DNA from 3 places in the Streptosporangium amethystogenes subsp. fukuiense genome. Region 1 is predicted to be linked to each of the others. Evidence: riboswitches for the same ligand, from Rfam matches in the RefSeq annotation. Region 1 holds a riboswitch; each other region holds the start of a gene.
The links. Region 1 has a riboswitch for S-adenosylmethionine ahead of ACFQVD_RS33100 (aminotransferase class V-fold PLP-dependent enzyme). Riboswitches for the same ligand answer to the same signal wherever they lie in the genome.

Region 1 (3,266 bases):
CGCAGGGCGGCGATCAGCCGGTCGACGTGCTCGGAGGTGGTGCCGATGCCGATGGAGGCGCGCACCGCGGAGGCGGCGGGGTCGTCACAGCCGCCGTCCTTGGCGTCCAGCAGGTGCCGTACGAAGGGGTGGGCGCAGAACTTGCCGTCCCGGACGCCGATGCCGTAGTCGCCGGACAGGGCCTCGGCGACCTCGCGGGCGGTGCGGCCGTTCACCACGAAGGAGACGATGCCGACGCGCGGGTGGTCGGGGCCCCACAGGGACAGCTCCTGCACGCCGGGGACGGAGGCGAGGCCAGCGCGCAGCCGGTCGAGGAGACGCTCCTCCTCGTGGACCAGCGGGGTCCAGCCGGTGGCGGTCAGGGCGTCGCAGGCCGCGGCCAGCGCGATGGCACCCAGGACGTTCGGGGTTCCGGCCTCGTGGCGGGCCTCGGGGTCGTCGTGCCACTCGGTCCCGTCGTCGTTCACCGCCCTCACCGCCCCGCCACCCCGCAGGTACGGCTCGGCGTCGGCCAGCCAGTCGGAACGGCCGATCAGCGCGCCGGCGCCGAACGGGGCATAGAGCTTGTGACCGGAGAAGACCACGTAGTCCAGGTCGAGCGCGGTCAGGTTGAGGCGGCGGTGCGGGACGAGCTGCGCGGCGTCGACGAGGACGCGGGCGCCGTGGCGGTGGGCGATGTGGGCCAGCGCGGCGATCGGCCACAGCTCCCCGGTGACGTTGGAGGCGGCGGTCACGACCAGCAGCTTGGGGCCTTCGACCGAGGCCAGGGCCTCGTCGGCGGCGCGGACCGCCTCGCCGGGGAAGGCGGGGACCGGCAGCCGCAGGGCACGCTTCCAGGGCAGCAGCGAGGCGTGGTGCTCGGTGTCGAAGACCACGGCGGTGGTGCCCTCGGGCAGGCTGCGGGCCAGCAGGTTGGTCGCGTCCGTGGTGTTCCTGGTGAAGATCACCGAGTCGCCGGGACGGGCACCGACGAAGGCGCGCACCGTCTGCCTAGCCTGCTCGTAGCGGGCCGTGGTCAGCTGGGAGGCGTACCCGGCGCCTCGGTGGACGCTGGAGTACGCCGGGAGCGCGGCGGCGACGGCGGCGCTCACCGGCTCCAGACAGGGGGCGCTCGCGGCGTAGTCGAGGTTGGCGTAGCGGACGAGCCTGCCGCCCCTGACCGGAACCTCCAGATCGGAACCGAGCACGGCGGGGATCGGCCGGTCGCCGGACGTACGGGTCGCGGGGGTGGCCGTGTCGGCGGCTGCGGCGGTGGAGATCGTCAGTATGGACATGCCAGGGCTCCTTCGAGGTCATCGGACCCCAACCCGTGGCACAGGTGCCTGGAGCCCGCGCTTGCCCGGCACACCTCGTGCCGGACCAGGTCCTCACCCGGGGCACCCCGCCGCGGACGCGAGGGTTGCCGGCCAGCGAGCCGGGGCTTGTCACTGGCACTCATGACCTACGGGGGAACTATAACCGACCTCTGCCGGGAATTCGCAAGCGATGTCCCTTGGGTTCGGGAACTCACGATGGATCCCGTTCGTCTGGGCAGTGAGCCGGGTGGCGTCCGGCGGCGGGTGATGTCTGTCCTGGTAGTGGGTGAACAACGCCGAACGACAAACCTCGTCGTGCCGGTAGTGATCAAGTAAGGCGAGCTGGAGGCTCAGATGTTGGACTGGGTGACCAACCCGGAGATCTGGATAGGGTTCGTCACCCTCGTCGCTCTGGAGATCGTGCTAGGCATCGACAACATCATCTTCATCTCGATCCTGGCGGGGAAGCTTCCGCCCGAGCAACGGGACAAGGCGCGCAAGTTGGGTCTCCTCGCGGCCCTTCTCAGCCGGCTGTTGCTGCTGCTGGCACTGTCGTGGGTGGTGAGACTCACGGCGCCGCTCTTCGAGGTCCTGGGGCAGGAGATCTCGGGACGAGATCTCATCCTGCTCGGCGGCGGGCTCTTCCTGCTCGGCAAGAGCGTCATCGAGATACACGACAACGTCGAGGGCAAGTCCGGGCACGGCAGCACCAAGGTCGCGGCCTCCTTCGGCTCCGTGATCGCCCAGATCATGCTGCTGGACATCATCTTCTCCCTCGACTCGGTCATCACCGCGGTCGGCATGGTCGACCAGCTCGGCGTCATGGTCGCGGCCGTGATCGTCTCGGTCCTGGTGATGCTCTTCGCCTCAGGCCCGATCAGCCGCTTCGTGGACAAGCACCCGAGCATCAAGATGCTCGCCCTGTCGTTCCTGGTGCTGATCGGCGTCGTGCTGATCGCCGAGGGCCTCGGGCAGCACATCTCCAAGGGCTACATCTACTTCGCGATGGCCTTCTCGCTCGTCGTGGAGCTGCTGAACATCCGGCTGCGCACCAAGGCGGCCCGGTCCGAGAAGTCGGACGAGCCGACCGAGGCGTAGCGCATCCGTCGCGGGGCGGCGGCCGGGCTGTCGAACGTCGGCCCAGCTCCAGGGGGCGGACCAGGCAATTGACACATGGGGCGACATTACGATGTCCATGTGCGCTTTGATCCCTGGAATCCGGAATTCGTCGCCCATCCGTACGACGTCTACGACGAGCTGAGGCGGCAGCGGCCGGTCAGTTTCTTTGAACCGACCGGCCAGTGGCTGGTCGCCCGGCACGCCGACGTCAACGCGCTGCTGCGCGACCGTCGGCTCGGCCGCTCCTACCTGCACATGGCGACCCACGCCGAGTTCGGCAGGCCCGACGACCCCGAGTTCCAGGACCCGTTCTGGCGGGTGGTCAGGGCCGGGATGCTCGACGTCGAGCCACCGGTGCACACCCGGCTCCGGCGCCTGGTCTCCAAGGCGTTCACCCCGCGCATGGTCGAGGCGCTCCGCCCCAAGGTCGCCGAGATCGCCGGGGAGCTGGTGGACCGCTTCGTCGAGCGCGGCGGCGGAGACCTGATCTCCGAGGTCGCCGAGCCGCTCCCGGTGACCGTGATCGCGGAGATGCTCGGCGTGCCCGAGGCCGACCGCCACCTGCTCCGCCCCTGGTCCGCCGACATCTGCGGGATGTACGAGCTGAACCCCTCCGTCGAGGCCCAGCACACCGCGGTACGCGCGGCCGAGGAGTTCTCCGCCTACCTCGTCGAGCTGGCCCGCGCCCGCCGGGCGAACCCCGGCGACGACCTGATCAGCGCGCTCGCCCTGGTGGCCGAGGAGGGCGACAAGCTCACCGAGGAGGAACTGGTCGGCACCTGCGTGCTGCTGCTCAACGCCGGGCACGAGGCCACGGTCAACGTCACCGGGAACGGCTGGTGGTCGCTCTTC
Region 2 (3,266 bases), 2.8 Mb from region 1:
ACGCCGCCAGCGCCAGCACCCCGGCGAGGGTCAGGGCGCCCCATCGCAACTTCACTCTCTTCTCCTTCGAGACCTGGCGGTTCATGCGACGTGCCTTCTTATCTGGGTGCCGACCGCCTCGGACAGGACGATCCGGGCGAGGGCGTCGGCGTGGCGGAAGAGCGGGGCGTTGAGGCGGGGTCTGGCGAAGCCGCCGGTGGCCTGGCCGCCGACGACCCAGGGACCGAAGGCGAACCTGCGCGAGTGCGGGGTGCCGGACCTGTCGACCAGGCGGCGGTCCGCGGCCCGCACGTTCACCAGCCCCGACTTCTCGTCGAGCTCGCCCCGGTCGCGGAGCGCGCCGATGAGCGGGTCGGTGGCCCGGCTCACGCTGGGCGCGGGCAGCCTGGCCTCGACGAGGGTCGTGGCCGTCACGCCGCCGGGCACGGTGGGGCTCTGCGCCCGCCAGCGCCCGTCGTGGTGGTCGACCTTGAGGTCGGCGCCGAGGAAGGTGACCACCCCCGCCCTGGCCAGGGCGCGCAACTCCTCAAGACGGGGGCCGGGCGGGCCGCTGGCGATGTAGCTGAAGAACCCGTGGAACCACGGGTCGGAGACGCCCAGCTCGGCCAGGACGCCGTAGACGGAGATCAGCCCGAGGATCAGGGCGTGGTCGGCGCTGTGCGCCGGGTCGGCGCGCCGCTCCAGGTCGGCCGCGAGGTAGCCGTGCATCCACTTCTGCAGCCCCGCCCGGTCGCCGAACCTGATGCCCGCCAGCGGCCGGTCGAGCCGGTCGAGGTCGAGCCGGTCCAGGTGCCGGGGCACGGCCGTACGGATCAGCTTGCGGATGCCCGGGCTGCGCCACTCCTCGTCGGCGAACGCCTCCGCGAACGCCGCCCAGTCCAGCCTGGCGCGCTCGGGGTGGGCGGTGAGGAGCTCGTGGTAGTACGCGAAGGCGAGCTCCTTGGCGACCAGCGGCCACACGTCCCGGCGGAAGTTCCACGGGCCCTCGCCCAGCGCCTCGCGGGTGAGGAAGCGCGGCACCGGCGGGCGTGCGCCCCCGAAGGGGTAGCCGGTCTTGGAGTGGTACGGCACGCCGCGCCGTGATCCCACGTGCAGCAGGGGCTCCCGCCCGCCGGGCAGGTAGACCAGTTCCCCGTCGTACTCGCGGACGAACCGGCCGCCCCGGCCCGAGGTGAGCAGCACCATCAGGTCGACGAAGGCCAGCCCCATCCCCCGCACGATCACCGGCTCTCCGGCGGGGATGCCGTCCAGGTCGAGGTCGGCCGCGTATCCGGTGGGCAGGTAGCGCAGCCCGCCGCGCACGGCCAGGTCGGCCAGCGCCCGTTCCTCCCCGTTCGGGGTCACGTCGCCGTGCCCCTGGGCCAGGATCACCGCGTCGACCTCGATCGTCCGGCCGTCCTCCAGCCGTACCGCCTGGCCGTCGGGGATGTCGGCGAGGTCGACGGCGCGGGCCGGATGCACGTGCACCCTGACCCCGCGCGGGGCGGTCTCCACCGCGTGCCTGAAGACGTGGGAGAGGTAGCCGTTCTGCGCCGGGCGGGAGGCGAAGGTGCCCGGGTCCCCGCCGAGCCACTCGGCCAGCGTGGGGCCTGGACGGATCGGCCCCTCACAGCGCACCGACTCGTCGGTGAAGAGCGTCACGTCGGCGGCCGCGGAGTTCATCCAGAGCAGCTCGGGCTGGTCACGGCGCCAGACGCGGCCGCCGCCCGGCGGGTGGGGGTCGATCACGTGAACGTCGAGCGAGGGCCAGCCGAGCAGGTCGGCGGCGTTGGCGCAGATGCGTTCCACCAGGCAGGTGCCCGTCGGGCCGGCACCGACGACGGCGATCGAGGCGCTCATGCGGCGGCTCTGCGGTGCGGCCGGTAGTGGCCGTGGGTGTCGGGGTCGACGGGGCTCGCGCAGTTCAGTGTGCTGGTCTTCGACATGTGGCACTCCCGGACATGTCTCGGTGACCCCGGTGAGGGGGTCCGCGCTTGCGGCACGCCGACCGTGCCGCCAGGTCTCCCCCGGGGGCACCCCGCCGCGGTGCGAGGGTTGCCGGTCAGCCAGCCGGGGCTTCGCACTGACACTCTTAACCTATTTAGAAGGTAGGAAATACATAGATCTCTGTCAAGGCTTAATGTTGGGGAATGTCCTATGAGACGGTGAAGGTGGTCTACCGCAAATACGACGGGTCACTGCACTGGCACCACAGCGGTCTCCTGCTCGGCGAGGACGAGCACGGGGTGTGGACCGGCTGCGCGGCCAACTCCGTCGGCCGCAAGGGCCACGGACCCGAGGTGGCCTCCCCGCATGCCTTCGTGATGCTCTTCCCCCGCGACGCCTGGTGGACCGCCGCCTTCAACTCCGCCCCGCACAAACACGAGATCTACTGCGACATCTCCACCGTGCCACGGTGGAGCGACGGCGAGGTCACCATGGTCGACCTGGACCTCGACGTGATCCGGACGCGCCGCAACCCGGCTAAGGGCCGCGCCTGCCGGGTCTTCCTGGACGACGAGGACGAGTTCGAGGAGCACCGGGTCAGGTACGCCTACCCGCCCGAGGTCGTCCGGAGCGCCCGCGCCTCGGCCGCCTGGCTGATGGAGGCCGTCACCGCCCGCACGGCCCCCTTCGACACCGCTCCGCGCTGGCTCGCCCTGGTCAGCTGAGAGCGCCGGAGCGACTACGGCGTGACTACAGCGGCGGGAAGCCGGGGGCGCGGCGCTCGACGAAGCTGGCGACCCCCTCGGCGAAGTCCGGCCGGGTGAAGGAGTCGACCATCAGGCGTGCCGCGGCCGACTCCGACGCCTCCAGGGTCTGCTGCCAGTCGCCCCAGATCTGACGCTTGATCACGGCCATCGAGGCCGGAGAGCTGTACGTCGCCAGCTCGCGGGCGTAGGCCAGGGTCTCCTCGATCAACCGCTCTCCCGGCACCGCCCGGTTGGCCAGGCCCAGCTCGCAGGCTTCGGCTCCGGTGAAGGTGCGCCCGGAGAGCAGCAGGTCCATGGCCCTGGCCTGCCCGGCCAGGCGGGGCAGGATCCACGACAGGCCGTACTCCGCGACCAGGCCGCGCCGGGCGAAGGCGGTGGTCCACTTGGCCTCGGCGGCGGTGAAGACCAGGTCGCAGACCAGGGCGTGGACCATGCCGAGCCCGGCGCAGGCGCCGTTGACCGCGGCGATGATCGGCTTGCGGATCGTGGTCGGGAAGGTGTTGGGGCGCCGGTCGGGCTCCCCCGCGTACGAGCCGTCCTGGATGGCGGTGAGCGTCCGGAAGTCCGCCCCGG
Region 3 (3,266 bases), 460 kb from region 1:
AGCCGTAGCCCTTGTCCGCGTTGAACCATTTGACGGTGCCCTGCGCCACTTGCGACTCCTCTTACTGGACTTAAGGACGACGCCCATTCCTCTCGCGAAGTCCTCAATCTCCGGGGCAGACTTCGCCACATCGATCGTCCTCGACCATACCTGTGGGAACCGGTTGGGCAACAGAGTCAAGCACCAAACTAGCTCTTTACAAGAGCATTTAGTACGAGAGCACAGTTTGACTATCACTATTAGTTAGTTAAAGATTACATTATCTTTCCCCACCGCGAATACCGGTTTACGCCACAAAGCATGACACCCGCACGCGGCCGGAGCCGGGCGGGTGTCATGGAGAGGGTGTCGCAAGCGCCCCCCGGGAGGGTGCGACCGGCGCGGTGCGGGGGGTGGGTCTCAGCCCCCGGCGACCGCCGGGATGATGGAGACCTGGACGCCGGAGGGCGTGGCCGTGTCGAGATTGTCGGCGAAGCGGACGTCCTCATCTCCCACATAGACGTTGACAAAACGGCGGATCTTACCCGTTTCATCAAGAATCCGGGCACCGATCCCCGGGAAGTCCGCGTCAAGCTTCTGGAGGACGTCGCGCAGGGTCTCGCCCTCTCCGCTCACCTCGGCAGCACCACCGGTGTAAGTCCGGAGAATCGTCGGAATCCGCACAGAAACGCTCATAATTCAGTACCTTTCACGATTTCTAGGCGATTGCCGCACGGAATGCGTCAAGGGAGGGACGAATCACGGCGGTGGGGCGCGCCTCGGCGGCCACCGCGTCGAGGGTCTTGAGACCGTCGCCGGTGTTGAGAACCACGGTCTCCGCCTCCGGGTCGAGCCTCCCGGCCGCGACCAGCTTGCGGAGCACGCCGACGGTGACACCTCCGGCGGTCTCGGCGAAGATGCCCTCGGTCCTGGCCAGCAGCCGGATCGCGTCGACGATCTCGGGGTCGGTGACGTCCTCGACCGCGCCGCCGGTGCGGCGGGCGATGTCCAGCACGTACGGACCGTCGGCGGGATTGCCGATCGCCAGCGACTTGGCGATCGTGTCCGGCTTCACTGGGCGGATCACGTCGTGGCCCGCCTTGTAGGCGGTGGAGACCGGGGAGCATCCCTCGGCCTGGGCCGCGAAGATCTTGTACGGCCTGTCCTCGACGAGACCGAGCTCGATCAGCTCCTTGAAACCCTTGTCGATCTTCGTGAGCTGGGAGCCCGACGCGACCGGCACGACGATCTGGTCGGGAACGCGCCAGCCGAGCTGCTCGGCGATCTCGTATGCCAGCGTCTTGGAGCCCTCGGCGTAGTACGGCCGGAGGTTGACGTTGACGAAGCCCCACTTCTCGCCCAGTTCGTCGCCGATGAGCTCCGAGCAGAAGCGGTTCACATCGTCGTAGGTGCCCTCGATGCCGATGAGCCTGCCCCCGTACACGGAGGCCATGACGACCTTGGCCTGCTCCAGGTCGGCGGGGATGAACACGCAGGCGTCCAGCCCGGCCCGCGCGGCGGCGGCAGCGGCGGCACCGGCCAGGTTGCCGGTGGAGGAGCAGGAGAGGGTGTGGAAGCCGAAGTTACGGGCCGCCTCGACGGCGATGGCCACCACGCGGTCCTTGAAAGAGTGCGTGGGGTTACCGGAGTCGTCCTTCACGTGCAGCGAGCGCATGCCCAGCTCACGGGCGAGGTTGCCGGCGTTGACGAGCCTGGTCCAGCCGGGCTCCATGTTGGGCTTGGCGGCCACGTCGGCGGGGACGGGCAGCAGCGAGCGGTAACGCCAGATGTTGGCCGGCCCCTCGGCGATCTGCTCCCGGGTCACCCGCCCGAAGTCGTAGGCGATCTCAAGGGGCCCGAAACACTCGATACAGGCGAAGCTCGGGCCGAGGTCGTAGCGGGCACCGCACTCGCGACAGGACAGGGCCACGGCGGGGCCGAAGTGCTGGTTTCGGGTGTCTTCGACACGACCAAGCGAGGCGGTGGTGTTCTCAGTGGTTGCGAGCGCCATGAAGCGAGGCCTTTCCCTCATCTTCGTCTGCGGACCACCCTGGTCACAGACCGGAATTGGCACCTGTCCCGGCTGACCTCGTGTCGATTACGAGTCTTGAACCGGGATGGTTGCCGGGGCTTCGCAGGGCCGATCCCTCCACCCCTCTGGATGAGCAAATATTCAGTTGGAGACCTGACAGGCAGGTCTTAGGCACTCTACATCGCCGTACCGCCACCCCGGCCACTTGTCTCATTATGTGAGACATAGCGTGTTGCCTGCCGGACAGATCACCCTTGTCCGCAGGAGGGGCACCACCGCGGCCGACAGGCACCGGTCGCGGTGGACGTCCCGTGGAACCTCCCGCGCCAGGCCGCGGAAGGCGGGTCAGGGCGCCTTGGCCTTCAGCGTGTAGGGGCTGGAGCCGCTCACCGAGACCACCCGGTAGCGGTAGAAGCCGGGCGGGCCGACGTAGCTGATCCGCTCGTCGGAACCCGCGCCCTCGGAGCCGGCGACGGTGACCCAGCTCGACCGTTGCCACCTTTGGAGGTAGAGGTCGAAGTCGACGCCGTCACCGCCGTCCAGGCAGGCGGAGTGCATGCCGGCGGCGGCGGATCGGTAGTAGCGGCTCGGCTGGGAGACGGACTGAGCGTTGTTCAGCGTGCCGGTGTAGACCTTCGGGTAGCCGGTGCAGACCGTCGGAGCGGGCGGGGCGGTGCCCGGTGGGGTGGTGGCGTCGCCGGTCAGCAGGGTCAGGTCATAGGCGGTGAGGATCTCGTTGATCGGCTGGAAGTAGGTGACGCCACCCGTGGTGCAGTCGCCGGAGCCGCCGGAGGTGACCCCCTGGGCCTGGTCCACCGAGATGAACGAGCCGCCCGAGTCGCCCGGCTCGGCGCAGGCACTGGTACGGGTCAGCCCGTGGATGGTGCCCTGGGGGTAGGTGACGCTGGCGTCGCGCTGCCGGATGAGGCCGCAGTGCCAGTCGGTGGTGGAACCGGACCGGCAGACCGAGGCACCCTCCAGAGCCGGCCTGGAGCCGGCGACGGGCACGGCGCCGCCGATGCCGTTGCTCACCACCGGCCTGGGCGTCCAGCCGGAGTTCACCGCGACCCAGGCATAGTCGTTCTCCGGAAAGGACGACGCCCGGAAGACCCCCTGGGGCACCCGGTTGAAACCGGTGGTGGCATCACCCGCCTTACCGCAGTGACCGGCGCTGACGAAACCCGCCTGGGTCCCGCGCATCACCGAGAAACCGACGGAGCAACGATTCGAACTGCCGATGTAGTAGGCGTCACCG

Region 2: linked by a shared signal. The riboswitch ahead of ACFQVD_RS19760 (FAD/NAD(P)-binding protein) and the one ahead of ACFQVD_RS33100 (aminotransferase class V-fold PLP-dependent enzyme) in region 1 are both predicted to bind S-adenosylmethionine.
Region 3: linked by a shared signal. The riboswitch ahead of thrC (threonine synthase) and the one ahead of ACFQVD_RS33100 (aminotransferase class V-fold PLP-dependent enzyme) in region 1 are both predicted to bind S-adenosylmethionine.

What each region holds. Positions count from the first base shown of each region.
Region 1 covers NZ_JBHTEE010000001.1:7,455,223-7,458,488, forward strand. Annotated here, with positions in the region: gene ACFQVD_RS33100 (aminotransferase class V-fold PLP-dependent enzyme) at 1-1,274, opposite strand, end outside; SAM riboswitch class IV at 1,327-1,442, opposite strand; gene ACFQVD_RS33105 (TerC family protein) at 1,650-2,393, shown strand; gene ACFQVD_RS33110 (cytochrome P450) at 2,493-3,266, shown strand, end outside.
Region 2 covers NZ_JBHTEE010000001.1:4,661,889-4,665,154, forward strand. Annotated here, with positions in the region: gene ACFQVD_RS19755 (ABC transporter substrate-binding protein) at 1-55, opposite strand, end outside; gene ACFQVD_RS19760 (FAD/NAD(P)-binding protein) at 82-1,839, opposite strand; SAM riboswitch class IV at 1,965-2,077, opposite strand; gene ACFQVD_RS19765 (DUF402 domain-containing protein) at 2,130-2,651, shown strand; gene ACFQVD_RS19770 (enoyl-CoA hydratase-related protein) at 2,677-3,266, opposite strand, start outside.
Region 3 covers NZ_JBHTEE010000001.1:7,910,599-7,913,864, reverse strand. Annotated here, with positions in the region: gene ACFQVD_RS35205 (cold-shock protein) at 1-49, opposite strand, end outside; gene ACFQVD_RS35200 (MoaD/ThiS family protein) at 400-675, opposite strand; gene thrC (threonine synthase) at 698-1,990, opposite strand; SAM riboswitch class I at 2,005-2,147, opposite strand; gene ACFQVD_RS35190 (S1 family peptidase) at 2,357-3,266, opposite strand, start outside.